DNA from 2 places in the Metasolibacillus sp. FSL H7-0170 genome. Region 2 is predicted to be linked to the other one. Evidence: a T-box and tRNA genes for the amino acid it is inferred to sense, from the RefSeq annotation. Region 2 holds a T-box; the other holds one or more tRNA genes.
The links. A T-box is a leader RNA that pairs with one kind of tRNA and senses whether it is charged. The one in region 2 lies ahead of tyrS (tyrosine--tRNA ligase), so its partner is inferred to be a tRNA-Tyr.
Positions count from the first base shown of each region.

Region 1: it has a tRNA-Tyr gene. The T-box ahead of tyrS (tyrosine--tRNA ligase) is inferred to sense a tRNA for this amino acid. The anticodon was not compared.

Region 1 covers NZ_CP151964.1:2,697,027-2,712,065, reverse strand. The annotation lists gene MHH70_RS12800 (InlB B-repeat-containing protein) at 1-3,365, opposite strand, end outside; gene MHH70_RS12795 (helix-turn-helix domain-containing protein) at 3,486-4,085, opposite strand; gene MHH70_RS12790 (N-acyl homoserine lactonase family protein) at 4,249-5,085, opposite strand; gene MHH70_RS12785 (iron-containing alcohol dehydrogenase) at 5,120-6,292, opposite strand; gene MHH70_RS12780 (aldehyde dehydrogenase family protein) at 6,293-7,723, opposite strand; gene MHH70_RS12775 (LacI family DNA-binding transcriptional regulator) at 7,867-8,853, opposite strand; gene MHH70_RS12770 (ISL3 family transposase) at 9,010-10,224, opposite strand; tRNA gene MHH70_RS12765 (tRNA-Lys) at 10,451-10,523, opposite strand; tRNA gene MHH70_RS12760 (tRNA-Gln) at 10,541-10,615, opposite strand; tRNA gene MHH70_RS12755 (tRNA-Tyr) at 10,630-10,713, opposite strand; tRNA gene MHH70_RS12750 (tRNA-Val) at 10,729-10,804, opposite strand; tRNA gene MHH70_RS12745 (tRNA-Glu) at 10,837-10,911, opposite strand; tRNA gene MHH70_RS12740 (tRNA-Asn) at 11,268-11,342, opposite strand; rRNA gene rrf (5S ribosomal RNA) at 11,570-11,685, opposite strand; rRNA gene MHH70_RS12730 (23S ribosomal RNA) at 11,936-14,863, opposite strand.
Region 2 covers NZ_CP151964.1:3,866,629-3,881,667, forward strand. The annotation lists gene ccpA (catabolite control protein A) at 546-1,547, shown strand; gene MHH70_RS18155 (acetoin utilization protein AcuC) at 1,908-3,056, opposite strand; gene MHH70_RS18160 (CBS and ACT domain-containing protein) at 3,053-3,700, opposite strand; gene MHH70_RS18165 (GNAT family N-acetyltransferase) at 3,725-4,357, opposite strand; gene argC (N-acetyl-gamma-glutamyl-phosphate reductase) at 4,681-5,715, shown strand; gene argJ (bifunctional ornithine acetyltransferase/N-acetylglutamate synthase) at 5,728-6,951, shown strand; gene argB (acetylglutamate kinase) at 6,914-7,711, shown strand; gene MHH70_RS18185 (acetylornithine transaminase) at 7,728-8,864, shown strand; gene MHH70_RS18190 (transglycosylase domain-containing protein) at 9,063-11,909, opposite strand; T-box leader at 12,213-12,412, shown strand; gene tyrS (tyrosine--tRNA ligase) at 12,472-13,743, shown strand; gene MHH70_RS18200 (substrate-binding domain-containing protein) at 14,071-15,039, shown strand, end outside.

The DNA.
Region 1 (15,039 bases), 1.2 Mb from region 2:
TTTTCTTCATTTAATGTATTCGATTTCCATTGTGCATACAAACGAACATTCCCTGCCTTCATTCGGAAGGTTGTGTTTACGGCATAGGCTGTTCCTTTTCCATCTGCTTGTGTATTCCAGCCTATGAAAGTATAACCGGCTTTCACTAGATTTCCGCTATTTCCTTGCACTGTTACTAGGGTATTTTCTTCATATTCCCCTAAATCCTGCGGCACAATTCCTCCTGTGGCACCGTTGGCATCATAGCTTACACGATACGTTGGATTTGTTGTCCACTGGGCATATAATGTGATATTCCCTGCTCCCATTTGGAAGGTCGTATTTACGGCATACGCAGTTCCTTTTCCATCTGCTTGTGTATTCCAGCCTGTAAAAGTATAACCGGCTTTCACCAAATTTCCACTATTTTCTTGCACTGTTACTAGGGTATTTTCTTCATATTCCCCTAAATCCTGCGGTACACTTCCTCCTGTGGCACCATTGGCATCATAGCTTACACGATACGTTGGATTTGTTGTCCACTGGGCATATAATGTGATATTCCCTGCTCCCATTTGGAAGGTCGTATTTACGGCATAAGCGGTTCCTTTTCCATCTGCTTGTGTATTCCAGCCTGTAAAAGTATAACCGGCTTTCACCAAATTTCCACTATTTTCTTGCACTGTTACTAGGGTATTTTCTTCATATTCCCCTAAATCCTGCGGTACACTTCCTCCTGTGGCACCATTGGCATCATAGCTTACACGATACGTTGGATTTGTTGTCCACTGGGCATATAATGTAACATCCTCTGCCCCCATTTGGAAAGTTGCATTTACAGCATAGAAGGTTCCTTTTCCATCTGCTTGTGTATTCCAGCCTATGAAAGTATGGCCAGCTTTCTTTAGATGTCCTGTATTATCTTGCACTGTAACGGACATATTTTCCTCGTATGCCCCACTATCAATAGGAACTGTTCCTTCTGTTGCCTCGTTGGCATCATAGCTAACTGTATAATAAGGCTGCATTTCATATACACCTAAATCGATGGCAGCCCCTTGAACACGCTTTTTCCCTGCAAGGTCTGTTGCAACTGTATGGACATTAGAATCCCCTACATCAATCGCTGGTGAACCTATTTTCAAATGCAAGTTTGCATCAGCCGGATGAACAAATACATCTTCTGGCATATAAGTTGCTAGGCTTATCGGGTCACCACTCGCATCAAACAACTGTCCTTTATGGATTCCTGAGCCTGCCAATACGTCGACCAAGCTATTTACAACCTTGCCCCCAAAATTAGTCAGTGCCCCTGTATTTGCATTTCCTATGATGATACTATTAACAATTTGGCTGTGCGCGGCGCCTCCGTGAATGGCTGCTGGTCCATTCGCATATACGGTCGCATTCATTAAACTGATATTTGTCGTATCAAAGCTATATATAGCACTTCCCGCGAAACTATTTTTCGTTAGATTGAAAGTAAATAGTGCATTTATTAATGTTGGACGTGTATTTGCCCCATTAAACATGCCGCCTCCTGTACTCGCTTCATTTGCAGTAAAAGAAACATTTGTGATGATTGGCTCGCTACCACCACCATTGTATATGCCACCACCTCCATTGTCTGCTATGTTTTCAGAAAAGATGACATCTGTTAAGGACGGACTACTTGCGGAGTTGTACATACCCGCTCCAATACCACCTGAATTAGATTTCTCTGTTGCTCTATTTTCATTAAAATTAACGCCTGTTAAGGTTGGGTTACTATTGTCATTATACATTCCGCCCCCTAACGTCGTTTGATTCATATTAAATATTACATCTGTTAAGACTGGGCTACTGCCATGATTAGACATCCCGCCCCCATACCAAGTTGCTTTATTTTCCTCAAATACTACATCTGTTAAAGTTGGATTACTTGCATCCTTATTATAGATTCCTCCCCCTTGTTGGGATGCTGTATTTTCATTAAACTTTACATCTATTAGCGTCGGGCTACTGCCAATATTATAAATCCCTCCTCCATAAAATGCCTGATTTCCACTAAACGTTACATTTGTTAAGGCTGGGCTACTGTTACTATTATTCATCCCCCCGCCTGACCAATCTGTTGTATTTTGCTCAAACACCACATCTGTTAGCGTTGGGTTACTGCTACTATTATACATTCCGCCACCTTCCCCAGCTGCTTTATTTTGTTTAAATAAGGCATCCGTCAAAGTAGCATTACTGTTCCCAGTATTGTAGACCCCCCCTCCATTGTATGTTGCATTGTTAGCTGTAAATGCAGTGCGTATTAGGGTTGGATTACTGCTATTGTTATAGAGGCCACCACCGTCCATTGAAACTCTATTGTTATTAAACATGACATCTGTTAACTGTGGATTACTTGATTCATTGTACATCCCGCCGCCGGAATAGGCTCTATTCTCAATAAATGTTACATTTATTAGGGCTGGATTACTTGAGCTATTGTATATTCCTCCACCAAGGCGATATGCAATATTTGTAGTAAATATTATATTTCTTAGGGTCGGGCTATTTCCGCTATTGTACATTCCCGCTCCGTGCATGTTGTGAACTTGCGTGGCATGGATTGCATAACCTGCTGTAATTGTGACGCCATCAAGTATCGCTGTTTCATTCAATTTGAGATCGGGTTCGTCTGGATGGTAAAATACGTGATACGCATTTCCCCCGCTTGGAAGGGCGCCACTGAATATCGTTTCATTGCTTTCAATATTGCGCTGCGCTAATGTTTCTTCATTCCCCGCAAATCCTCCGTAGATTGCTACGCCATTTTTCATTCTAAAATGAGCAGTATAAGGGTCACTTATATTAGCCCGTTTTGTCGGGGTATAAGTCCCCGCAGCAACCCAAATTTGGTCGCCAGCGCTAGCCTTATCTAATGCGACTTGCACGCTTTTAACAGCATCAGCCCAACTTGTACCGTTATTGTTATCATCACCACTTTTGCTTACATAAATAATTGGATTTGCTGTGAATAATGAAAACGGTTGTGGGCGAATATGAATAAAACGCTTATAAATAGTAGACTGCCCTATAATTCGAAACCAGATCGCATGCTCACCTTGCTGTTCCCATGTATGCGGTGATGCCAAATTAAATAATGTCCATGAACCCCCTTCATCGATCGACCACTCTACTTGAATAGTAGCGCTATCTGTCGAAGTTGTTGTGACATGAATGGTGACAGGTTCTGTTGCAATATCCCCCTCCTCGTATAGCTGGTCACCAATTGTTAGCATAATATTTAATGTAGGATTCGTTTCCGCAAATACCGGCATACACCCAAATACAGTATGTGAAAATAACAACAAAATAATAAATAACGACATCCTTTGCCGCCATATTTCTTTCACCAATATCCTCTCCTTTGTGTAATTTGTATTAAAAATAACATATAACTCATTGCTGGTTTTATATTATATTACTCAAAAGTAATATTCAACTATAAAAAAAGAAAATATGTATTTTCTTTTTTAACTTTCTTTAGATAACATACCTTCCAATAATAAATCCACAATATCGTTCGCTATTTCCTCCGGTTCTTTTAGTTTCGTTAGCAATTGTGTAAATGTTAATCGCTCTATTATACCGATTAAGCACTCTGCCACCATTAGCGTATCTACATCTTTCCTAAAATAACCAGCATTAACCTCAAAATCTAGATTACCTCGAATTTGCTCAACCATGTGCGCCTTTATTTCATCCGCTTTTGTGGACAAATAAAATCCAATTCGCGTTAAATCTGGATTTTTATCTAGAAATACCAATAACTCTTTTAAATTATACGTAATTCGCGTTTTAACTTTTGTTGATTCCAGCATTGGCTGTAAACGACTTTGCTTTGTATATTCAATTATTCGCATACGAAATAAGTGCTCCAACTCCTCAAAAATTGCTTCTTTGTTTTTAAAATACAGATAAAAAGTAGGCTGACTTAATGACGCACCTTTTACAATTGAGCTTATTTTTGTTTCATGATACCCATTTTGTGCAAATTCCCTCGCAGCTATCTCAAGCAATAATGCTCGACTTTCTTCACCACTTGCTCCTTTGGGCCTTCCTCTCTCTCCCATAAAAAGCACCTCCAATTATAATCTGTTTTTTCCAGTAACATATTTATCTATATAAATATTATAGAGCTTAGGAAAAGAGCTTTCAAATAGTCAATTAAAAGCCCTTTTCATAAGCACAAAAAATGGGAAAGACAGATGTATATCCGCTTCCCCAACAACCTTATTATTCGTAATAACCTTCCGTAGATTTCACGAAATTTTTAAATTGATTTGAATCATGGCCAAACCAAACCTCAGCATCATTTTCAGTGGCAAATTTGCGAATCCGCTCCACTGTCGAATTATAACCCACGGAATCATAAATAATACCTGGTGGCTTGACTGGCGGGCCATAACTTTCTGCCGTATAAACGGCATCGGATGCTAGTAAAACATTACCATGACCAGGCAGCTCAACGTGTAAGCCAAGCATACCATACGCATGCCCCGGACCAAAATTAATAATCTTGATTCCTTCCACCAGCTGTACTTCTTTTTCATGCGGCTTTATTGTGCGCCAGCGTAATTGATTTTGAATCCACGCCATGACATCACCCCAAATATATGCACCCATATCACGCGTCATCGCAAATTGCTTCATAACACTCGACAGCTCTGAATCATGCACGATAATTTCCGCATTTGTAAACAACTCTAAACAGCCTGCATGGTCTAAATGCAAATGTGAGGCAATTACATATTTAATATCCTCTGGTCGTACTTTTAATTGCTCTAAACGATTAATCAAATAACACTCTTCGCTCGCAAATGTTGGGAAGGCCTTTTGTATTCCTTCAGGCCAACGCCCATCTTCCCCCATACCATCGGGATTACAGCCAGTGTCAAATAAGATTTTCCCTTCTGGATGGTCAATTAATACAGCGTAAATCGGAAATTCTACAAACTCTGCTGGTGGATTAGGATTATCAATTGTCGCAGGGTTATGCATGGCAATCATATAATTTTTATCCATCTTCATTGTCCCAGTGTCTAATACATATAACTTTTTGTTATTACACATTTTTCTATCCCCTTTGCTGTTTGATTAATTCTATTTATTTGAAAACGAAGGCATCATATGCTGCCTTATAAATAGCAAAAATATCATCCTTCCCTAACGGCATCGGACTGCGAGCTAGGAGTCGAGTTTGCTTTGCTGCATCCTCCGTTAAGCCGGTAAGTGCCTTTTCACTAATATCGAAGCCTTTCAAGCTTGAAGGGATACCTACATCTTCAACAAGGCGCTGCAATTCCTGTACACATTTATGCGATGCCTCCTCCTGCGATAAATAGCCACTATTGAAGCCCATAGCATTATAAATGTCTTTCATGCGCTTTTCACAAGATGGACGGATATAGCCCATTACATAAGGCAATAAAACCGCATTGGAGTCACCATGCGCGATATGGAATTGTCCACCCAATGGATAAGCTAGTGCATGTACACCCGCAACACCTGCATTGAAAAATGCTAGGCCCGCTAAATAACTCCCATAGCTCATATCGATACGTGCCTGCTGATTTTGCCCATCCTTTACCGCACTACGAATGGATTGGCTAATTAATTGTATCGCCTGCAATGCTACTGCGTCAGAAACAGCACTAGCATTTTGCGATACATATGCCTCAATCGCATGAGTTAAAGCATCTACTCCCGTTGCCGCTGTTACTTTTGGTGGTAACGACATTGTCAACTCTGGGTCAACAATCGCTACATCTGCCAGCAAATAGTCATGTGTTACGACATCTTTCGTACTTTCTAATGAAACAACAGCAATATTTGTGACTTCTGAGCCAGTACCAGATGTTGTAGGAATTAATATTGTCGGCAGCCCTTTCTGTTCAATGGAACGTGTAGCGCTTAAATTTAAGTAATCTTTGACATCACCTTCATGCACTGAAATTACGCCAGCTAATTTAGCTAAATCGAGCGCACTCCCCCCACCTAGCCCGACAACGATATCATTTTGATGTTCCCTTGCGTAAGCTACTAATTCCTCCGCTACAGCTACTGGGGGCTCTGGCACAACCTTTGTATAAATATTGATAGTTAAATTCAACTCTTCAAGCAGTGCAATGATTTTTTGCGTTAAGCCCATTTCGTGCAAGAAAGGATCTGTCACTAATAATACTTTTTGACCTTTTAAGCGTTGCACCTCTTGCTGTAAATAGCTAAGGGAGCCCCAGCCTGTGTAACTTAAAGGTACAAATGTAATCTTTTCAGCCATCTATAGTCCTCCTTCTTGATTCCAAATAACAAGCTTTGTTTCCGTCATTTCCTGTAATGCATATTTAAGTCCCTCTTTGCCTGTTCCACTTTGCTTTACGCCACCATACGGCATTTGATCAACGCGATATGTCGGTATATCGTTAATAATAACACCACCTACTGAGAGATTTTTCGATGCTGTAAAGGCCGTTTGAATATCCTTCGTGAAAATACCTGCCTGCAAGCCATAATCTGAATCATTAATAGCTTCGATTCCCTCCTCTATCGAAGAAATCTTATTAATGCTTACAATCGGTGCAAACACTTCCTGACAGCTAACTTTCGATTTCCTGTCGACATTCGCTAAAATTGTAGGTAATAAAACACCATCTTCCACCTCGCCTCCGTATAGAAGATTTGCACCTTCTGCAATTGCCTCAGTAATCCACTGTATTGCTCGTTGCTGCTCCTTATCATGAATCATGGCAGATACATCCGTCGTTTCATCGAGCGGAGAACCTATTTTCAAGCTTTGTGTTTGAGCAATCATTTCCTCAACAAATGCAGCAAACACCTCTTCCATTACATAAATCCGCTGTAAAGAGATACATACCTGCCCCTGATTAGAAAATGCACCTGTAACGCATTTTCTCACCACATGCTCTATATTTATATTGCGGTCAACAATTAATCCAGAGTTCGCCCCTAATTCAAGTGCTAAACGTTTCAATCCCGATTTTTCTTTGATTTGAATACCGACTGCTGGACTACCCGTAAATGTAATCATTTTCACCTTATCGCTCTCAACAAGTGCATCACCAACGATACCACCACTCCCTAGCACGACATTAAATGCACCTTTAGGTAAATCGGTACAATCAATGATTTCTGCTAAAAACAACGCAGATAGTGGAGTCTGTGAGGCAGGTTTTAGTACAATCGTATTCCCAGCAGCAATTGCTGGTCCGACTTTATGCGCTACTAAATTTTGCGGAAAATTAAAGGGCGTAATAGCAGCAATTATTCCTAATGGCTGCTCTAGCGTATAAGCAAAACGATTTTCCCCCGTTTTCGCTGCATCCATTGGAATCATTTCCCCAATAAGACGCTTAGCCTCATCACCAGCGAAACGATATGTTTCAATTGTGCGGTCTATTTCGCTTAGCGCATATTTTAGAGGCTTCGGACTTTCCCGGGAAATAATTGTAGCTGCCTCCAAGCGCTTGCTAGCAAATGCCTTAGCAATTGCATAAAGGATATTCGCCCTTTCTAATGCAGTAAGATTATTCATTGCTTGCTGTGCCCTTTGAGCCGCCTCCACAGCCGCTGATACATGCTCTCTTGTTGCTTGTGGTATTTTCGCTATTACTTCCTTTGTGTATGGTGATTTTAACTCTGCATACTCGGCTGTAGAAACCCATTCACCATTGATATACATTTTTTGTTCCAAAATATACACCCTTCCCAAACTTCTTTATTCTAAATATTCTGTTATGAATACGTAACCATTTTGTTATAAAAAAATATACTTATATCCTACAAATATCTCCTGATAGGGCTCAGGAGAATATTTGTAAGAACAGAATCTTCGCCTTAGTTTAATCGCTTCACTGTTTTCCTATTAAAAAGTTTAACAGATTCGGTTATATGAACACAAGAATTTTTTTTATGTTCAATCATTTCAATTAATTTAACAATAGCGATTAATCCTAAATTTCTTTCCATCGCATGTCCTACTGTCGTTAATTGAATTTGTTCATATGCCGCCAATTCAACATTATCAATCCCAATAACACTAATATCCTCCGGGATACGAATATCGCGCTTTAATAATTCATCAATGACATTTAGCGCTATCGAATCAGATGCACCTATTATAGCAGTTGGGGAATTTGGCTGCTGGAGCAAATAATCAATTCCCTCACTAATATTTGCACGGGTTGTATTGGAATGATAAATATATGCTTCTGGCAACGTTTCTCCTAAAGCACGCAGTGCCCCTCTAAAACGATTAGCGTACGTACTAACTGTTAAATGCCCCCCTATATAGGCAATATGTTGATGTCCTAAAGCCTGCAATGATTGTGCAGCAATATAACCTGCTTGTTCATTATCAATTTCGACAAAATTTTCATTTGATTGGTGCTTACGGTTAAATGTAATAAAGGGAATATTTAATTTCTTTAGCTTTTCAAAAAACGGATCTTCATACAATATACAAGATAAAATGATTCCATCTACTTTGCGCTCTAAAATTTTTGAATAGGCATTTTCTAATTCCTCATCCTGTACAAATTGTACATCGACTTTATAACCTTTACTATTTGCATAATTAACAATAGCCGCAGTAGTGTCTGAGAAGAAAGGATTGTGTAGCGGACCAGATAATAGTGCAATTGTATTTGTTCGACTAGTCACAAGCAATCTTGCCTGTTCGTTAGGAATATAATTTAATTGTTCAATCGCCTTCAACACCTTATCAACCGTTGAGGCCTTTACTTGTTCAGGTGTATTCAAAACCCGGGAAACCGTCGTCTGTGACACACCAGCTAATTTTGCAACATCTTTTGACGATACGATAACTATTTCACCTCTACAACCTCAATCTCTATTTCTAAGTAAGCAATATTCATCAATCTTTAGTTTAACATATTATTTTTTATTCTTCTTTAAAAGATAAACTACGCCTTATTATAATGGTTCAACGTCAAATGTTGGGGTGAGGTAAAATTCACGTCACCCCAAATGAACCCCGATATTTTTATACCGAATGTTTAATAAGATTTTTGCTTTGAAGTGATCGAAACGCCGAAAGCCATATGCGTTGCGTTTCATCACTTTTGTTCTGTTGTTAATGCCTTCTAAAAATCCATTGGAATAAGGGAAGTTAAAACTGTTCAAGATCTCTACCTGCCAGTTTCTAAAAGTTTTAATGGCCTTTAAAAACGCATGAATCTGCTTCGTTTCCACTTCCTGATAAAATACTTCTAACCGCCTTTTTACTTCTACTACATTTTCTGCTGTTTTAGCCCAGTCAAACCATTCGCAATAAGCTTCTTTCAGTTCGTATGCCTGCCGTAATTCTTCAGACATCCCCAAATAACGGTTCACATACCAGCGTTCTTTTCGGGTCAGTTTAGATGCCCGTTTATAGAGCACATGACGCATCCGCTTACACTTCTTCCGGTCATATGCGTGCCATTCCTTCTGCACTTTTCGCCGTACCTCATCCAACGCCCAGTAGATGTACCGGCAATAGTGGAACCGGTCTGCAATGATGACGGGCCGACTCAATGCTTTTTTGACTGCTGCTTTGAAGCTTGGATTCATGTCCATCACCACCAGCTCCACGTCCTGACCATATTGGCGCAGATAGTCCTGAATCGTTTCTTTCCGCCGGTTGGGTAGGATATCAAGCGGCTCCCGAGTTTTTGCATCCGCAATGATCAGTTGGAATTTTCCTTCGTCTGTATCCCCTTTATATTCATCAATCGCAATCGCTTTCGGCAGGCGCACGCCTTCTGCCATCTGCGTTTTTGCGGCTGACTGAAAGCGGCGGATGATGGTGGAACTAGAGGCGCCGAGAACCTCACCGGCTTCTTTAAACGTCTTGGCTTTCACGGAGCGCACCTGTGCCACCTGATTCCATTCCTTTGTGAAGCGCTGATACCTTTCCACAAATGGAGCGTGTTCAGAGAACCTTTTTCCGCAAGAACACGCATAACGGCGCCGTCTGTAAAACAGGCAAGTCAACCGTTCAAACCACTTCAAATGCTTGACTTTCTGCATGCGGTAATCATGGACTTTCTGTGTAGTTTCCCCGCAGTTCGGGCAGCGATGAGGTTTTTTAGGGAGAGACACATAAAGGCAAGTCCGCTCTCCAAGCTCCTCCACCTTCTCGATAATAACTCCTTTTAATCCAGGGATATTCATGATAAAATTCATATGCACGTCTCACCTTTCTCTTACTTGTTTCTCAACAATTCAAGTATAAAAAAAATCGGTGAGTACGTGTCTTTTTTTATCCAAATTGTGTGTACACCCCAACAAATATTATAGAACCCAAATATTATAGAACCATTATAATTACCATAGGAGCAATGTTTTGAAGATATTAATATAAAAAACAGGGGCTATTTGAAAAGATATAATCTTTTCAAATAGCCCCTGTTAATAATGAGCCATGAAGGACTCGAACCTTCGACCCTCTGATTAAAAGTCAGATGCTCTACCGACTGAGCTAATGGCTCAAGAAAAAACAAAAAAATGGCTGGGGTACTAGGATTCGAACCTAGGCATGACGGAATCAAAATCCGTTGCCTTACCGCTTGGCTATACCCCAATCATTTTCAAAGATGGTGGTGGGGGACGGATTCGAACCGCCGAACCCTAAGGAGCGGATTTACAGTCCGCCGCGTTTAGCCACTTCGCTACCCCACCGACATAACACTTGAATGGTGGAGGATGACGGGTTCGAACCGCCGACCCCCTGCTTGTAAGGCAGGTGCTCTCCCAGCTGAGCTAATCCTCCATATATGAGTGTTACAATTATTTATTTTTAAATGGTGACCCGTACGGGATTCGAACCCGTGTTACCGCCGTGAAAGGGCGGTGTCTTAACCACTTGACCAACGGGCCAGTTAAAATATCTCAAACAAGACAAGAATTATAATACCATGTTTTTTAGATTTGTACAAGCCTTTTCGATAAATTTTCATCCTAATTTGCAAATTCTTTTTTAGTGAAAGCCTCAAATTAAAAATTAGGGTTTTTTCATTGTTAGGAGCTAAATGCTTGTTTTACTTATTTTAAACTTTATTGAAGTTTGACACTTTGCTAAGTAAACAACGATATGTAACACTGATTTTAGATTAATCTACTTCGTTTAGCTAATCAAGGAAAATTCGGATTAAAACTAATAGTGGACCTGTTAATTCTACCTCTAAAAATAATGCTACTATAATTTTTTCATTTCAATTAATAGGCAAAAAAAATGGCTCCGAAGGCAGGGCTCGAACCTGCGACCAACCGGTTAACAGCCGGTTGCTCTACCACTGAGCTACTTCGGAACGCTAATATTCATTTATGCACTTTGTATAAGCTACTTAGTACATTTATTATTATAACAATCATTTTAATTATTACAAGTGCTTTTTTCAAATAATTAAAACTTTCGATTTAATTCACTATTTACTCATATTATCGATATGTTTGCGCTATCAATTACGCTTCAGCTAACTACTAAATCAAGATAAAAAAAGCCACTACTGATTAATTATCAGCAGCGACTTTTTGCGCGAAGCAATGTCCTACTCTCACAGGGGGAAGCCCCCAACTACCATCGGCGCTAAAGAGCTTAACTTCCGTGTTCGGTATGGGAACGGGTGTGACCTCTTTGCCATCATTACTTCACTTGCACATGGATGTACTGGCGTCTACGTTACCACAGGATGTGGTGCTTTTAGTAGACGTTCCTTACTCGGCTTCCAATCTACTGCGCTACTCTTCGTCAACTGCATTCGCTCATTCAATCATATACTTTAGTACATTCCTTCAAGCGCTCTTTTGTTTCCTCGATTAGCTTGTATCTTGAAATCCTTATTTTTAGAAAGTGTTTGTTCTTTCAAAACTGGATAAACGAACATTGAAACAAGTTTTAATTGTGGTTAAGTCCTCGATCGATTAGTATTCGTCAGCTCCATGTGTCGCCACACTTCCACCTCGAACCTATCTACCTCATCGTCTTTGAGGGATCTTACTTACTTGCGTAATGGGAAATCTCATCTTGAGGGGGGCTTCATGCTTAGATGCTTTCAGCACTTATCCCGTCCATACATAGCTACCCAGCGATGCCGTTGGCACGACAACTGGTACACCAGCGGTATGTCCATCCCGGTCCTCTCGTACTAAGGACAGCTCCTCTCAAATTTCCTACGCCCACGACGGATAGGGACCGAACTGTCTCACGACGTTCTGAACCCAGCTCGCGTACCGCTTTAATGGGCGAACAGCCCAACCCTTGGGACCGACTACAGCCCCAGGATGCGATGAGCCGACATCGAGGTGCCAAACCTCCCCGTCGATGTGGACTCTTGGGGGAGATAAGCCTGTTATCCCCGGGGTAGCTTTTATCCGTTGAGCGATGGCCCTTCCATGCGGAACCACCGGATCACTAAGCCCGTCTTTCGACCCTGCTCGACTTGTAGGTCTCGCAGTCAAGCTCCCTTGTGCCTTTACACTCTACGAATGATTTCCAACCATTCTGAGGGAACCTTTGGGCGCCTCCGTTACCTTTTAGGAGGCGACCGCCCCAGTCAAACTGTCCGCCTGACACTGTCTCCTACCCCGCTAAGGGGCACGGGTTAGAATTTCAATACAACCAGGGTAGTATCCCACCGACGCCTCCTTCGAAGCTGGCGCTCCGAGATCTCTGGCTCCTACCTATCCTGTACAAGTTGTACCAAAATTCAATATCAAGCTACAGTAAAGCTCCACGGGGTCTTTCCGTCCTGTCGCGGGTAACCTGCATCTTCACAGGTACTATAATTTCACCGAGTCTCTCGTTGAGACAGTGCCCAGATCGTTACGCCTTTCGTGCGGGTCGGAACTTACCCGACAAGGAATTTCGCTACCTTAGGACCGTTATAGTTACGGCCGCCGTTTACTGGGGCTTCAATTCATAGCTTCGCTTGCGCTAACCACTCCTCTTAACCTTCCAGCACCGGGCAGGCGTCAGCCCCTATACGTCACCTTACGGTTTTGCAGAGACCTGTGTTTTTGCTAAACAGTCGCCTGGGCCTATTCACTGCGGCTCTCATGCGCTTGCACGCTCAAGAGCACCCCTTCTCCCGAAGTTACGGGGTCATTTTGCCGAGTTCCTTAACGAGAGTTCTCTCGCACACCTTAGGATTCTCTCCTCGACTACCTGTGTCGGTTTGCGGTACGGGTACCTCCCACCTCGCTAGAGGCTTTTCTTGGCAGTGTGAGATCAGGAACTTCGTCCATACGGACTCGTCATCACAGCTTGGCGTTAGAGTGTGCGGATTTGCCTACACACACGCCTTACTGCTTGAACAGAGACAACCAACGCTCTGCTTACCCTACCCTCCTGCGTCCCCCCATTGCTCAAACGGTGGGGAGGTAGTACAGGAATATCAACCTGTTATCCATCGCCTACGCCTATCGGCCTCGGCTTAGGTCCCGACTAACCCTGAGCGGACGAGCCTTCCTCAGGAAACCTTAGTCATACGGTGGACAGGATTCTCACCTATCTTTCGCTACTCATACCGGCATTCTCACTTCTAAGCGCTCCACCAGTCCTTCCGGTCTGACTTCAACGCACTTAGAACGCTCTCCTACCACTGACATCGTAGATGTCAATCCACAGCTTCGGTGAATCGTTTAGCCCCGATACATTTTCGGCGCAGTGTCACTCGACCAGTGAGCTATTACGCACTCTTTAAATGATGGCTGCTTCTAAGCCAACATCCTGGTTGTCTAAGCAACGCCACATCCTTTTCCACTTAACGATTACTTTGGGACCTTAGCTGGTGGTCTGGGCTGTTTCCCTCTTGACTACGGATCTTATCACTCGCAGTCTGACTCCCGTGTATAAATATCCGGCATTCGGAGTTTGTCTGAATTCGGTAAAGCGAGATGCCCCCCTAGTCCAAACAGTGCTCTACCTCCGGTATTCTCAATCACGAGGCTAGCCCTAAAGCTATTTCGGAGAGAACCAGCTATCTCCAGGTTCGATTGGAATTTCTCCGCTACCCACAGCTCATCCCCGCACTTTTCAACGTACGTGGGTTCGGGCCTCCAGTAAGTGTTACCTTACCTTCACCCTGGCCATGGGTAGATCACCTGGTTTCGGGTCTACGACAACGTACTCCTTCGCCCTATTCAGACTCGCTTTCGCTGCGGCTCCGCTTTCTCAGCTTAACCTTGCACGTTATCGTAACTCGCCGGTTCATTCTACAAAAGGCACGCTATCACCCATTAACGGGCTCTAACTACTTGTAGGCACACGGTTTCAGGTTCTCTTTCACTCCCCTCCCGGGGTGCTTTTCACCTTTCCCTCACGGTACTGGTTCACTATCGGTCACTAGGGAGTATTTAGCCTTGGGAGATGGTCCTCCCGGATTCCGACGGAATTTCACGTGTTCCGCCGTACTCAGGATCCACTCTGGAGGGAATGAACTTTCGACTACAGGGCTTTTACCTGCTCTGGCGGACCTTTCCAAGTCGCTTCATCTACTTCATTCCTTTGTAACTCCGTATAGAGTGTCCTACAACCCCAAAGAGCAAGCTCTTTGGTTTGGGCTTTTCCCGTTTCGCTCGCCGCTACTCAGGGAATCGAATTTTCTTTCTCTTCCTGCAGGTACTTAGATGTTTCAGTTCCCTGCGTCTGTCTTCCATACGCTATGAATTCACGTATGGATACTATGCTATTAAACATAGTGGGTTTCCCCATTCGGAAATCCCCGGATCAAAGCTTACTTACAGCTCCCCGAGGCATATCGGTGTTAGTGCCGTCCTTCATCGACTCCTAGTGCCAAGGCATCCACCGTGCGCCCTTAATAACTTAACCTTCAGCTTTCGATATACATCGCCATCCTGCGTCAGCTACTTTCGCTCATTCAGTCACGTACAGAGGTACGCTCCTTCATTCACTCAATCTGCTTCCTTGGCTTGCTCGTATCTCGAAACCTTCATTTTCGGCTTTCAATACACATCGTATGACTGCGTCAACTTCATTCACTCTGT
Region 2 (15,039 bases):
ATTGGAAATGAAAGTATATATGATGGTATAAAGTGAGTTTTAACATCTTTCAGCGATGTTTTTTGCGACGAGTAACCGCAGCAGCCAATTTTATTTTGTATGAAAACGAGGCAGCAAGGTTTTTTGTACAGATAGCAGGGCGACAGCTATAGATACAGAGGTTTCCCACCTCTACAGCTAGTGAAATGAATGCTTTTTAGGCTCATTTCAGTGGGTGCTGATAAAGAGGAACTCCGTCTAAGAACATCGCGTCCTACGATAACGACATCGTGTCAGCTAAACTTGCGGCGAATGTCACAGATTTTGAAGGAAGCCCTGCGTGATGCAAATCAATTAACCACGGTCATAGGACGTGAAGGCTTTAGGTTAACGTCCACCAAACAGCCCGAAAAAATTTGGACTAAAGTTAGCCGAGGCATCATTGATTAAGGGATATTCAGAAAGACAAAAGCATTTTTTATAAAACTAAAATGTATTTTTACTTGTTTATCTTGTTAATGGGAAATAGAAGATAAGTTGAGAGAAGACGACTGGAGGCGAGTATAGTGACAGTAACAATTTATGATGTAGCGCGCGAGGCCAATGTATCAATGGCTACAGTATCGCGTGTTGTGAATGGCAACCAGAATGTGAAGCCTGCCACTAGAAAAAAAGTATTGGAAGTAATCGAGCGGCTAGAATACCGGCCAAATGCGGTGGCACGTGGCTTGGCTAGTAAAAAAACAACAACAGTAGGCGTGATTATTCCGGATATTTCAAATACAATTTATGCAGAATTAGCACGAGGCATTGAAGATATTGCGACAATGTATAGCTATAATATTATTTTATCGAATTCAGACCAAAAGGAGGACAAGGAGCTGGAATTGCTTGATACGATGTTAAGCAAGCAGGTAGATGGCGTTGTAATGATGACCGATAAAGTATCGAGTAGCATTCAACAAGCAATCAAAGCCTCTCCAGTACCGATTGTTTTAGCAGGCTCTGTTGATGAACAGCAGGAGGCTGCCTCTGTCAATATTGATTATTATGAGGCAGCATATGAAGCTGTTAATATTTTGTTGAAAAATGGACATAAGCGTATCTCATTTGTTTCAGGTCCATTGGATTATACGATTAATGGTATATATAAACTAGCTGCTTATAAGCAGGCATTGCAAGATGCCAATATTGAGCTAGATGAGCAGCTCATTATTGCGGGGGATAGCATATATGATGATGGCATCGCTGCATATGAAGAGTTAACAGCTATTGCAGTACCTCCGACTGCTTATTTTGCAGGCAGCGATGAATTAGCAATCGGCATTATTCATGCGGCACAAGATGCTGGCAAGCAAGTGCCAAATGATATCGAAGTCATTAGCTTTGAAAACTCCAAGTTAGCCCGCATGGTACGTCCACAGCTATCGAGTGTTGCCTTACCACTTTATGATATTGGTGCTGTAGCAATGCGACTTTTAACGAAAATTATGAATAAAGAAGAAGTGGCAGAGCAAACAGTTGTTTTACCATATCATATGGAAATTCGTAGCTCAACGAAGCGTTAAAAATGGAGGGGGCTGTCCAAAAAGCCGTGCATAGCCGGAATTTTGGACAGTAGCGATGATGTTTCGCAAAATGTTGATTCATATAAGCAGAGAACGCCTCTTTTAAAAATGGGATGAACATTGGCTTTAGCAGTGTTATCCTTCAGTAAAAGGGAACATTGATTTCAATGCGGTGTCAAAACAAAATGGACTTTTCGGACAACTCCGTCTCATTAAATTTGCCATCGTTTTAAATGGTAAATAAATAATGATTTTTGAGCATTTATTTGATTTTAAAAGAGCGTAAATCTATACTTTAATAAAAATGGAATAGCTGTCGGAAAATCCTGTGCGTAAGCATGTTTTTCCAACAGCTATTTTTTATTTATGCAAAATATGTAATGCTTTTTGTAGCATTTGTGCATTTTTTTCCTCAATTTCTGCTTTGCGCGGAATCGGGTCATATAGGTCGGTAGGGTCTTCCCAAGTTGGGATAAGCTCATTTGGTGCTTCCTGCTGCCAATGCTCCAGCCAGTTTTTCGGCAATGGACCAGTAGGGCAAGCTAAATCGTTCATTTCTGTCCAAATTAGTGACCAAGCGCGGGGTACAACACGCCAAATATCGTAGCCGCCACCACCAACTGCAATCCACCTACCATCGCAATATTCATGCGCTAATTGATGAGCAAGTTTTGGAATTTCCTTGTAAATTTTCATCGTGCCATATAAATGTGTTAATGGGTCGAGATAATGAGCATCAGCACCATTTTGCGTTAGTACAACATCAGGTTTAAAATGCTCAAACACTTTGCGCATCGCTTGTTCATAAATCATTAAAAAGCTTTCATCCTCTGTGAAAGCATCAATTGGAAAGTTAAAGGATGTGCCGTAGCCTTGCCCGTTTCCGCGCTCGGTCACATTACCTGTACCGGGAAATAAATAGCGTCCTGTTTCATGAATAGACAATGTACATACATTTGGGTCATCGTAAAAAGACCATTGCACCCCATCACCGTGATGGGCATCTGTATCGACATATAATACACGCAAGCCGTACTTTTTCTGTATGTAACGAATGGCTACACTGCTATCATTATAAATGCAAAAGCCCGAAGCTCGTCCGTAAAAGCCATGGTGAAGCCCGCCGCCTAAATTTAGTGCATGGCGTGCCCGACCTTGCAGCACAGCGTCTACAGCTTGTAAAGTACCACCAACGAGCAATGCACTTGCTTCATGCATATTTGGAAAAATTGGTGTATCTTCTGTGCCGATGCCGAAGCTTTCACCTTGTTTAGCTGTGAGCTGACCATGTCCAGCCCTCTTTACAATATCAATATATTTTTCATCGTGTGCAAGGGCAATTTCCTCTTCTGTAGCCATGCGTGCTGGAATAATATCTTCATCTTTTAAAGCGCCGATTTGTTTTAGTAAATCCATTGTTAATAGTAAGCGTTTGTGGTTAAACGGATGGGTGTCCGAAAATTTATAGCCAAGCTGGTCAGGTGAATAGACAAAAAGTGCATTTTTCATACTTGTATCCCTGGTACATTTGGCCACAAAACATGAAAGCCTTGCTTACGTAAATCTTGAATAATTGCTAATGGATTGATAACTTGTAATCGGACGCTCACAATTCGGTTTTCGTCGTTTGTAGCATCAGGATGGATAAGCACGCTTAACACATTCACTTTATGTTGCATAAATATTTTAGAAATATCATGTAGCACACCAGCTTTATCGGAAACGCGAATATCGATTTTAGAACTTGGCTTATGTGCACCAGTTAATTCAATGTAAGTGTATAAAAGGTCTGTTGTTGTAACAAGTCCGACTAATTTACCACCTGAGACAATTGGTAAACAGCTAATTTTAGATTCATAAAAAGTTAAGGCTACCTCTTCAACTAAATCTAATGGATGGCCAACAATTGGATTTTTAATCATCATATTCATTAAAGGTGTATTTTTAATGACGGTTTTTTCTTGCTCATTCAGCTCATCAAGAAAAGCGTGCTTAACATCATGCTCTGTTATAATTCCAACGACTTCCTTTTGTGTATTGACAATCGGTATATGGCGTATGTCATGTTCATGCATTAACTGTGCAGCCTCTCCAACTGTATTTGTAGGGAGTAGTGTGTGCACATTAACTTGCATCATTTCTTCTACAATCATTTTGCAATCCCCTTTGCTTGATTTTTAATACAAAAAACGCCTTTTAAAACGTAGACGATCAAAGCGTTCCATCGTCTCTGCATTGACATGCTTACCAACGCGCCCCATTAGACAGTTTGCTGGATGTGATGCGATTTCTGGGTCGTCTGTCGCAAAATATTCAAAACCTACAGAACTCATCATACGCTCCATCATTTTGCGATATTCCCAGACGTTTAGTCCTGTCCCTTTTAAATCCCAATGCCAATAATATTCAGTTGTAATAACAAGATAGTCTTCCATTGCCTCATCCGCAAACGATATTTCTAACAGTTTTTTTCCTACACCTGTACTGCGATAATCTGGAATGACTTCTATTGCACCAAGCTCAATCATATTTTCGATTTTATCCTCCGCCCAACGCTCGATAGGGTCTGGGTATAAATATGTGACATAGCCAACAACAAGTTCGCCATTGCGAACGATTATAATGCGTCCCTCCTCTAATGAAGCGATACCAATTAAGGCTTTGTGCTGTTGCGGGGCAGGGCGGAATGAAACTAAATCATCATGAAATGCGTAACGAGCTAATTGCTCAGGATGTACAGGGCCTTCTACATGTACAATCCCATGCCTCGTCTCCATTGCAGTGCTAAAAAAGGTTTTTTTATGCTCCATTTATACACCACCTAATTATTCTAATCCTTATTATACAAAAGAATTTAGGGAAAAGGGAAGATGGAAGGGGCTGTCCAGAAAGTAATTTCTTTCATAATAGCCTAATTCCTAATATTGTAATCCCGTTGATAATTCGCAACAAACTAATTTATAAGGAGATTTTGTTTATCATCCGTACAACGGGCATTTAAAAGTTGTGCTAGCCCTTTTTTCGACGTACGGACAATTAAAAAATTAATTTTTTAGAAAATAAATAAAAATTCAGTTGACTAAATAATTATACATATTTATACTAATGCTATCTTATATTTGGAGGGACGGCAATGAAAGTTGGAATTATCGGTGCTACAGGATATGGAGGACTTGAGTTAATTCGCTTTTTACATAATCACCCGGAAGTAGAGAAAATTGAATTATTCACTTCATCAGAAGAAGGAACCATTTTTTCAACAAAGTTTTCTCATTTAGAAGGAATTGAAGACCAGCCATTACAAAAAATCGCTGAAGGAGCTTTGCAAAATTTAGACGTTATTTTTACAAGTACACCATCAGGGGTAACGACTAGTTTATTACCGCCATTATTGCAACAGGGACCAAAATTTATTGATTTGTCAGGTGATTTTCGTTTAAAGAATCGAGCGAGCTTTGAGCAATGGTATAAAAAAACGCCTGCACCGCAGGAGGCAATCGAGCAAAGTGTTTATGGATTAGCAGAATGGAATGAGTCAAAAATTGCTGAGGGACATTTAATTGCCAATCCCGGCTGTTATCCGACAGCAGTTTTATTATCACTATTGCCATTAATAAAAGAAAATTTAATTGACCCGAGCTTTTTAGTTATCGATGCGAAAAGCAGTGTATCAGGTGCTGGTAATAAGCCTACACAGGCAACACATTTTAGTGAAACAAATGAAAATTTCTCAATTTATAAAATTAACGAGCATCAGCATATTCCAGAAATCGAGCAAGCGATTGCAATGTTTGCAAATGTGCAGACAAAAATTTCATTTAATACTCATTTAGTACCAATGACGCGCGGTATTTTAACAACATCATATGCCGCTGTACAGCCTTGCGTTACGCAGGCACAACTGCTCGATTGTTTGCAAGCTGCATATGCGAAACACCCATTTGTACGCGTGATTAAAGAAGCCTCAATGATTGGTACAAATCGTGTGAAAGGCTCAAATTACTGTGATGTGTATGTGCAATTAGATAAGCGCACAAATCGAGCAACGATTGTCGGCGTCATTGATAATTTAGTCAAGGGTGCGGCAGGGCAAGCAATTCAAAATATGAATATACAAATGAACTTACCACAAACGATGGGTTTACAAACAGTACCATTATTCATTTAAGGAGGAAAATAAATGACAGCTATTATTGAATTGAAAAAATTATCTGGAAAAAATATCGTATCTCCAAAAGGCTTTACAGCGGCGGGGGTGCATTGTGGTTTAAAGCATAAGAAAAAGGATTTAGCATTACTTGTAAGTAAGGTACCGGCAAGTGTTGCAGCAGTTTTTACGACGAATGCTGTGCAGGCGGCTCCATTAAAGGTAACGAAGGAGGTTGTTTATAGCACGCAAAAAATGCAGGCAATGCTAATTAATTCAGGCAATGCCAATGCTTGTACAGGCAAGCAAGGGATAGCGGATGCCTATGAAATGCAAAAATTGGCTGCAGAAAAATTAAATATCGACACTAGCTTAGTTGGGGTAGCATCTACAGGGGTTATTGGAGAAATAATGAAAATGGAGCCGTTGAAAAAGGGTGTTGCCATGCTAGTACCTAATGATGATTTAGAGAGCAGCATTGATTTTGCACAGGCCATTTTAACGACGGATACAGTGATGAAAAATACAACCTATGTAACGACAATTGATGGCAAAGAAATTGTTGTTTCTGGTACAGCAAAGGGCTCTGGGATGATTGAGCCAAATATGGCAACGATGCTAGGTTTTATTACGACAGATGCCAACATACAATCAAATGAGCTGCAAAAGGCGCTATTACAAATTACAGATTGTACCTTTAATTCAATTACAGTAGATGGTGATACATCAACAAATGATATGGTTGTCGTCATGGCAAATGGTTTAGCTGGTAATACAGCCTTAACGCCAGAGCATCCAGAGTGGGCAAATTTTTATACTGCACTGCAAGCGGTAGCAGAGGATTTAGCAAAATCGATAGCTCGCGATGGTGAAGGGGCGACAAAATTAATCGAAGTTGAAGTAGTCGGCGCAATGAATGATGCGGAGGCACGTAAAATTGCAAAATCAGTTGTAGGCTCACCACTTGTGAAAACGGCTGTCTTTGGCTGTGATGCCAATTGGGGACGTATTATTGCGGCAGTTGGCTATAGCGGTGCAACGGTCGACCCTGAGAAAATTACGATTCAAATCGGGGGCGTAACAATGGTCGAAAATGGTGAACCAATTGCATTTTCGGAGGAACAGCTTATTACAATACTAAAGCAGCATGAAGTGAAAATTTTCGTTTCTTTAGGCGAGGGTGATGGACATGGCTTTGCTTGGGGGTGTGATTTAACATATGACTACGTTCAAATCAACGCATCATATCGCTCGTAATATTGTCATTAAACTGGGAGGCAGTGCAATAGAAGGCTTGAACAGCGCCTTTTTTCAAAAAATACAGGCACTTCAACGAGAGGGCTATCGCGTTATTATTACACATGGTGGAGGGCCAGCAATTAACCGCACATTAGCTGCTCATCAAGTAGCATCCCATGTGTTACATGGCATACGGGTTACTACAGCAGAAGCAATCGATTTAGTGAAAACAACATTAATTGGGCAAGTAAACCCACTTCTCGTACACGAATTAAATAGAGCAGGAATTGAGGCAATCGGATTAAGCGGCTTTGATGGTCAGTTATTAGAAAGTACATTTTTAGATGAGGCAATCTACGGCTATGTAGGGCAAATTAAAAAGGTAAATACGAAGCTATTAAATACTATTTTAAACACAAATATTGTCCCAGTTATTGCTTGCATTGGGACAACAACAGATGGTCAGGCATTAAATATTAACGGTGATACAGTAGCAAGCGAAGTGGCTCTCGCTATAGAAGCAGAAAGTTTACTTCTTGTCACAGATGTCGCCGGCATCCGAATTGAAGGGCAATATCAGCAGCAAGTGACAAAATCAGCAATTGAAAAATGGATTGCTGATGAACATATTTACGGTGGAATGATTCCGAAAGTACAAGGAGCGCTTGCTTGTTTGGCAGCAGGCATTCCGTCTGTTCAAATTGTAGATGATACATTAACAGGCACAACAATTGTTGGGTGCCAGGCACTCACACAATTCTCGCACAATTCAATTTAAAGGAGATGGCTGTAGGATGAGTGCATTATTTCAAAATTATGCAAGACGACAGATTCATATTGTTAAAGGGCAAGGAACAATCGTGTATGACGATAGTGGGAAGCGTTATCTAGACTTTACAAGTGGGATTGCTGTTTGTTCGCTTGGCCATGCTCATCCAGCGCTTGTGCAAACTTTGCAGGAGCAGAGTGAGAAGCTATGGCATATTAGCAATCTTTTTGAGAGCAAGGGGCAGGAGAAGCTTGCTGCAACATTAGTTCAGGATTTGCCATTAACGTATGCCTTTTTCTGTAATAGTGGGGCAGAGGCTAATGAGGCGGCGATTAAGCTTGCGCGTAAACATACAGGGAAGCATCATATTATTGTTTTTGAGCAATCATTTCATGGGCGTACATTTGGTGCGATGTCGGCAACAGGACAGGATAAAGTGCGAAATGGCTTTGGTCCTTTAGTTGAACAGTTTACGACATTGCCATTTAATGATGTGGTGGCACTTGAAGCCGCTATTGATGAAACAGTGGCAGCGATTATGTTAGAGCCGATTCAAGGTGAGGGTGGCATTAATGAGGTGACGCCAGAGTTTGCAGAAGCTATACAAAAAATTTGTGAAGCGCATAGTATTTTATTAATTGTCGATGAGGTACAAACAGGAATTGGTCGTACAGGGACGCGCTTTGCGTTTGAGCAAACGGCATTAAAACCACATATTGTGTCGATGGCTAAAGGTTTAGGAGGCGGCTTTCCAATTGGCGGCATACTAGGTACGGCAGAATTATTTGAAACATTTAATGCAGGAACACACGGTACAACATTCGGTGGTAACCCGTTAGCCGTGGCAGTTGCACAAACAGTCGTAGAGCATGTTTTTAACGAGGCTTTTTTACAGCAAGTGCAGGATAAATCAGCCTATTTGCAGGCGAGGCTACAGCAGGCATTAAATGACAAAAAGTTCACAATTCAAGGAAAAGGCTTAATGCTTGGTATTTACTGCGGTGGTGAAGATGTAGCGAGCTATGTTACTCAATTGGAGCAGGCAGGCTTGCTCGTTGTACAGGCAGGCACAAAAGTCATTCGTTTATTACCACCATTGACAGTAAGTGAGTCGGAAATGGATGAAGCAGTTGCTATTTTACAACAAATATTATGCAATTAGAGCCGAGCTGTTTAAAAAATCTAAATTACTTTCCAAATAAAATTCCAAGGGAATAGGCTTTAAAGTACGCCCTTGGCGAAAAGGATAATGACAATTTATTGTGACTGCTGAAGGAGCAGTGTTTTTTAGCGAATACTTAATAGATAAGCTAAGGCTGCCTGAAAAGAGATTCTTTTTCAGACAGCCTTATTGTTGTGCTTATTCCTCTTGTTCTTCCCCATTGTCTTCAGGGTCCCCTGTCGGTGGCTCCTCTGGTACGGGCGGTTCATTGTCTTCATCTGTATTTGGCTCATCGATTTCAGGTGGTGGAGCGGCAGTTTCGATAATGTTTGAAGGCTCAGATTGACGCCCTGTAATATCTACTGCAACAACATAATAGTTAGCTCCGATGGCAATTTGAGCCCGACGCCCTTGTTCAAAGCCATTCGTCGCAATAAGCTGACCTTCTGTCGAATAGACTCGATAGCCGATAACATCATTTGATGCCGACTTCGACCATACTAATGTATTGCCATCAAGTGTAACAATAACAGATGCTGGTGCCTCTTCATCCGCTTCAAATGCTGCCCCTGTAACGACAGTTGAGCTTAAGGAAGAATTGTTAGGTAAGAGCTTTGCAGGATCTCCACCTAAAGAGCCAAGCATGCGTTTAACAAACTCCTCGTTTAAGCCGACGCCCCCCATTGTAACGAATTCAGCAGGGGTAGAAGGGAGAGCACTGTATGATTTACCATCAATATTGACAGATGCAGAAGAAACTAAGCTGTCATCTGGAATGGAAGGTACAAATACATTGCGATTAAATAAATCGGAGCGCACTAGCCCAGCACTTGAACAAGCTTCAGAAGGTGCTAAGCCTGAAATTCCACAAAACGATGCGCTAACAACATTTGCAGGCTTTTCAAATTTTTCTTTCGTTCCGATAAATTCAGGGTCGATATCGTAAATAGTATTCATCAACGAAGCCCATAGTAAATTCACACGGGTACTTGGCTGATAGTAAGTGTTATTGAATGTATATAATGATCTAGGCTGGTCATAGCCCATCCACACACCTAAAGAAATATTAGGATTATAGCCAACTAACCAAACATCCTTATAATCCTGTGTTGTACCTGTTTTTGCTGCAAAATCAGAAGAGAATTTTAATGTGCTCTTTGCACGCATACCTGTACCATAATCAAGTACATCACGCAGCATATCTGTAACAATGTAGGAAGTTTCAGGTGTAAATACTTCAACTGGCTCTACCTCATGCTGATAAATAATATTGCCATCTAAATCAACAATTTTCTCAATCATATAAGCATCAATAAATTGACCGCCATTTGCAAGTGTAGCAAATGCATTTGTATTTTCTTCAACTGTTGTCCCATTCGTTAATCCACCGATAGCTGTTGCTAAATTGACATAATCGCCCTCGGTTAAGCGAGAAAAGCCCATTTTAGCTAAATATTCAGCAGGTCGATTTGGTAAAATATCATCATATAAGCGAAGCGCTGTTAAGTTTTGAGAATGAGCTAAGGCCTCACGTGCAGGCATTATTCCTCTTTCTTCATTTTCAAGATAGTTCGAAGGGCTATAGCCGTCATAGCTACGCTTAAATTTCACATCGACAACAGGGCTACCTGCACCAATTTTTCCATACTCAATAGCCGGACCATATGCTAAAAGTGGCTTCATTGTTGAACCATTTGAACGATATGCCTGTGTAGCATGATTTAGTGCCTCAATATTAAAATCACGCCCGCCAACAAAGCTTAAAATACGTCCTGTCTTGTTCTCGATAACAACACTTCCAACTTGCACAGGCATTTCAACTGTTATTTCTTCTCCAGTTTCACTATCTATCGTCGTTGCTGTATACGTATGACCGTAGTATTGGAAATTCTCGGCTGCTGCTTTCATTGCGTCATACATTTGCTGATTAATTGTAGAATAGATGCGATAGCCTTTTGAGCGCACATCACGGTCTGCTAAAATCATATATTTTTCAAGCAACTGTGATTCTTCTTGCAAGCGCTTTGGATCAATGCCATCCTGCTCAGCTAACATATCCGCAATAATTTTTTTCGCACGGTTTTCAAGCTCGTATGTTAACCATGGGTAGCGGTCTTCAGGGCGTGATTCAGGTTTTCTAAAATCTTGCGTAATATCGTAGACGATAGCTTCTTGATATTCATTTTCTGAAATGTAGCCAGCTTCCTTCATACGGTATAGAACCGTTTTCATCCGGTCAATGCCGGGCTTTAAAGCTTCCTCTGTTTTTAATTGCCCTTTTTGTGTAAAAGGTGTATGGGCATACGGTGCTTGCGGTATTCCCGCGATATACGCAGCTTGTGGTAAAGAAAGCTCAGAAGCTTTAATGCCAAATATACCGTCCGCTGCTGTTTCGATTCCAGCTATATTGCGACCTGAAGCATTACGCCCATAGGGGATAATATTCAAATAGGCCTCCAATATTTCTTGCTTTGTCATAAATTTTTCAAGTCGTAATGCTAACAATATTTCTTTTGCTTTACGTTCATAAGATACTTCATTTGTTAATATTTGATTTTTTATTAATTGCTGTGTTAATGTCGAGCCACCTGTTTGAGTAGCCGAATTTGTAAAGTCTTGTAGCAACCCACGCAGGACAGCTTTTGGGACGATACCATTATGCTCACGGAAGTACTCGTCCTCTGTTGCAAGAACAGCATCAATTACAATGGGCGAAACATCCTTTAGAGAGGTTTCACGACGCTCTAAATCTGTACGTAGCTTGCCAATATAAATATTGTCCGCAAAGTAAATTTCACTCGTTTCCTCGTAATTGAAAATAAGCTCACGCATATTTTCCTTAGAACGCAAAGGCTCTTCTTTTACGAGTGATGCGAAATATCCCGCACCAACTGCCCCAGCAAATACAGTTAAAGTTGCTACTAATATAAGAATTAATAATGATAAATTCCAAATAACGCCACCTGTAATGCGGAACGCACGCATCCAAGATTTGTTTGCTAGAGCTTCTAATTTGTTATTTATTTGTGTCAACCATTCTTTCAATGAAACGACCTCCTAAACTCATTTACCTCGATTCAGTTAAACCAAAGGAGTAGGGCTCTTACTGAATTAGAGGAACTCAGTCGAAAGAACACCACATTTTGGTGCTAATAACTGAGTGACCAACATCATGTTGACTCAAAGTCTCCAGCGGATGTCATGGATTTTAGCTTTGTTTCCTTCATGAACTCGGAAAAATCCAACCGCAATTACGCTAATGCGTAATTGATTATAGCACATTTTTTCTACAGCTAAAATATAGTTATTGACAATAGACGCTGTTTAGGTAAAATAGACTGTATAGTTTTTCAAGTATTGAAGAGATTGCAGTAGTGTTATCATTCCCTGTCAAGAGAGCTAGCGTGTGGTGAGAGCTAGTCATAATGTATAACATGAATTACGTTCTTGGAGCTTGGACGTTGACGTCGCGTTAAGACGGATGAGAGGAAGAGTAATGCTCTTCAAGCTGGGTGGTACCGCGTTATTTTTACGATAGCGTCCCTGCATGCATAGTGCGTGTAGGGACTTTTTTGTTTCTATGCGTAAAAAAAGAGGAGGACACAACATGACAAACAAACTAATTGAAGACTTAAATTGGCGTGGTTTGTTATACCAGCAAACAGACGCAGAAGGTATGGAAAAGCTATTAAATGAGCAGTCCGTATCATTATACTGTGGGGTTGACCCAACGGCTGATTCGATGCACATCGGCCATATCGTACCATTATTAACGCTTCGCCGCTTCCAACAAGCTGGTCATAAGCCGGTATTGCTAGTTGGTGGTGCAACAGGAATGGTAGGGGACCCATCTGGACGTTCAGAGGAGCGCCAATTGCAAACAGTAGAGCAAATTGACCGAAATGTACAGGGCATTAAAAAACAATTAGAGCGCATTTTTGACTTTAATTCTAGCGCAGAAAATACAGCAAAGCTTGTCAACAATCACGATTGGATTGGAAAAATGAGTACAATCGAGTTTTTACGTGATTTTGGGAAGCTATTGAATGTCAACTACATGCTAGCAAAGGATACGATTTCTTCACGTTTAGATACAGGTATTTCATTTACAGAATTTACGTACACAATCATTCAAGGAATTGATTTTAATCATTTATACGACAACCATAATGTACGCATCCAAATCGGTGGCTCGGATCAGTGGGGCAATATTACAACAGGCTTAGAAGTCATACGTAAAACGCATGATGACAATGCAAAAGCATTCGGTTTTACAATTCCATTAGTAACAAAGGCTGATGGCACGAAATTCGGTAAAACAGCAGGTGGCGCAGTATGGTTAGACGCTGAAAAAACGAGCCCATATGAATTCTACCAATTCTGGATTAACACTGGTGATGCAGATGTTATTAAATACTTGAAAATCTTTACATTCCTATCACGTGAAGAAATCGAGGTATTACAAACAAGTGTTGAGCAAGAACCACATTTACGCAAAGCACAAAAGGCATTAGCAGAAGAAATGACGCGCTTAATTCACGGCCAAGAGGCACTTGATACTGCACAGCGTATTACAGCAGCACTATTCTCTGGAGATTTAAAAGCTTTATCTGCAGAAGAAATGAAAGATGCTTTTAAAGATGTTCCTTCTATTGAAATGGCGAAAGAAGATAAAAACATTGTTGAAATGCTTGTCGATGCAGGTGTTTCCCCATCAAAGCGTCAAGCGCGTGAAGATGTAACAAATGGTGCCATCAGCATCAACGGTGAAAAGGTGACGGATTTAGAATATACAGTAGATGCTAAAGACCGTTTAGAAGACGCTTTTTCCATTATTCGCCGTGGTAAAAAGAAATACCATATGGTGAAATTTAATTAAAAAATAAGAAAGGCGCATGAACTCAAATTGAAAAATCTGATTCATGCGCTTTTATTTTGTTCCACCAAAAGATTTCAAGAAGTACCCTAAACACAAACCAAGAAAAGCTGTAGAAGTATATTTGAAAATGAAGTTAACTTTCTAGTTATAAATACAAAAAAATTATTGGAACACTTTTTCTTTTTTTATCCCGTATTAACAGGCTGTAAGACCCCCACTTCAAAACAACAGATAAAATCAAGATGTTTAAGTGGGGGATTCAACAGCCTGTAAAAACCCGATTGGTGAAACTACCAATCAGTGGGGGATGAAGAAAACCCCCACTGATTGAAGGTTCACTTTATCGTTTATGTTAAAAAGGGGGAGGAAAATGATGGAGAAAATAGGGAGTATCGTATTGCTAACAATAGGTATATTATTTTTGGCGCGCCATTATTATTTTTAACGATGTTCTTCCTGCATCAAAGCTATGTATGGCTTTTAGTTGCTGCTGTTCTCGTAGTTTATATTTTACTCATATTAAGAATTTTGCAATTCTTCAAAACGAAAAGGCGCAAGCAAATAACGGCGTTTATTATGTTAGGGATTATGATTGTACCAACTGTTTTAGCTGGGCAAACATATTATGAAAGCCAGCTAGCTACAGTGGATAGTGAGGTAGATATATGGGTGTACCATCCCTTCACCGAAAATAATCAAATTACAAAATTAGGCGAGGTGTCAACGTTAACTTTGGATGGCAAAATGCCAAAAATAGATGGTGCAACGGCGCTATATCCATTGTATACAGCATTTGTACAAGCTACATATCCAGAAAACGCAGATTACTTCAAAAAAACAGTAATGGTTAATAAAACACCTGATGCCTATAATAATGTAATTAATGGCAAAGTGGATGTCATTTTTGCTGCTGCGCCGTCTGAGCGCCAGCTAAAGATAGCGCAGCAAAAGAATGTTGAATTAAATATGACACCGATTGGCAAAGAAGCATTTGTCTTTTTTGTACATAAAAATAACCCAATTAATAGCTTAACATTAGAGCAAGTTCGCGGTATTTATGCAGGAGAGATTACGAATTGGTCACAAATAGGAGGAGCTAACGAAAAAATTCGTGCCTTTCAACGACCTGAAGATAGCGGTTCTCAAACGGCACTGCAATATTTAATGGAAGATACACCGATTATGGAAGCCCCGAGAGAGGATATTGTTTCGGGAATGGGGGGCATTATTCAACAAGTCGCACAATATAAAAATTATAAAAATGCGCTTGGTTATACATTCCGCTACTATTCAACA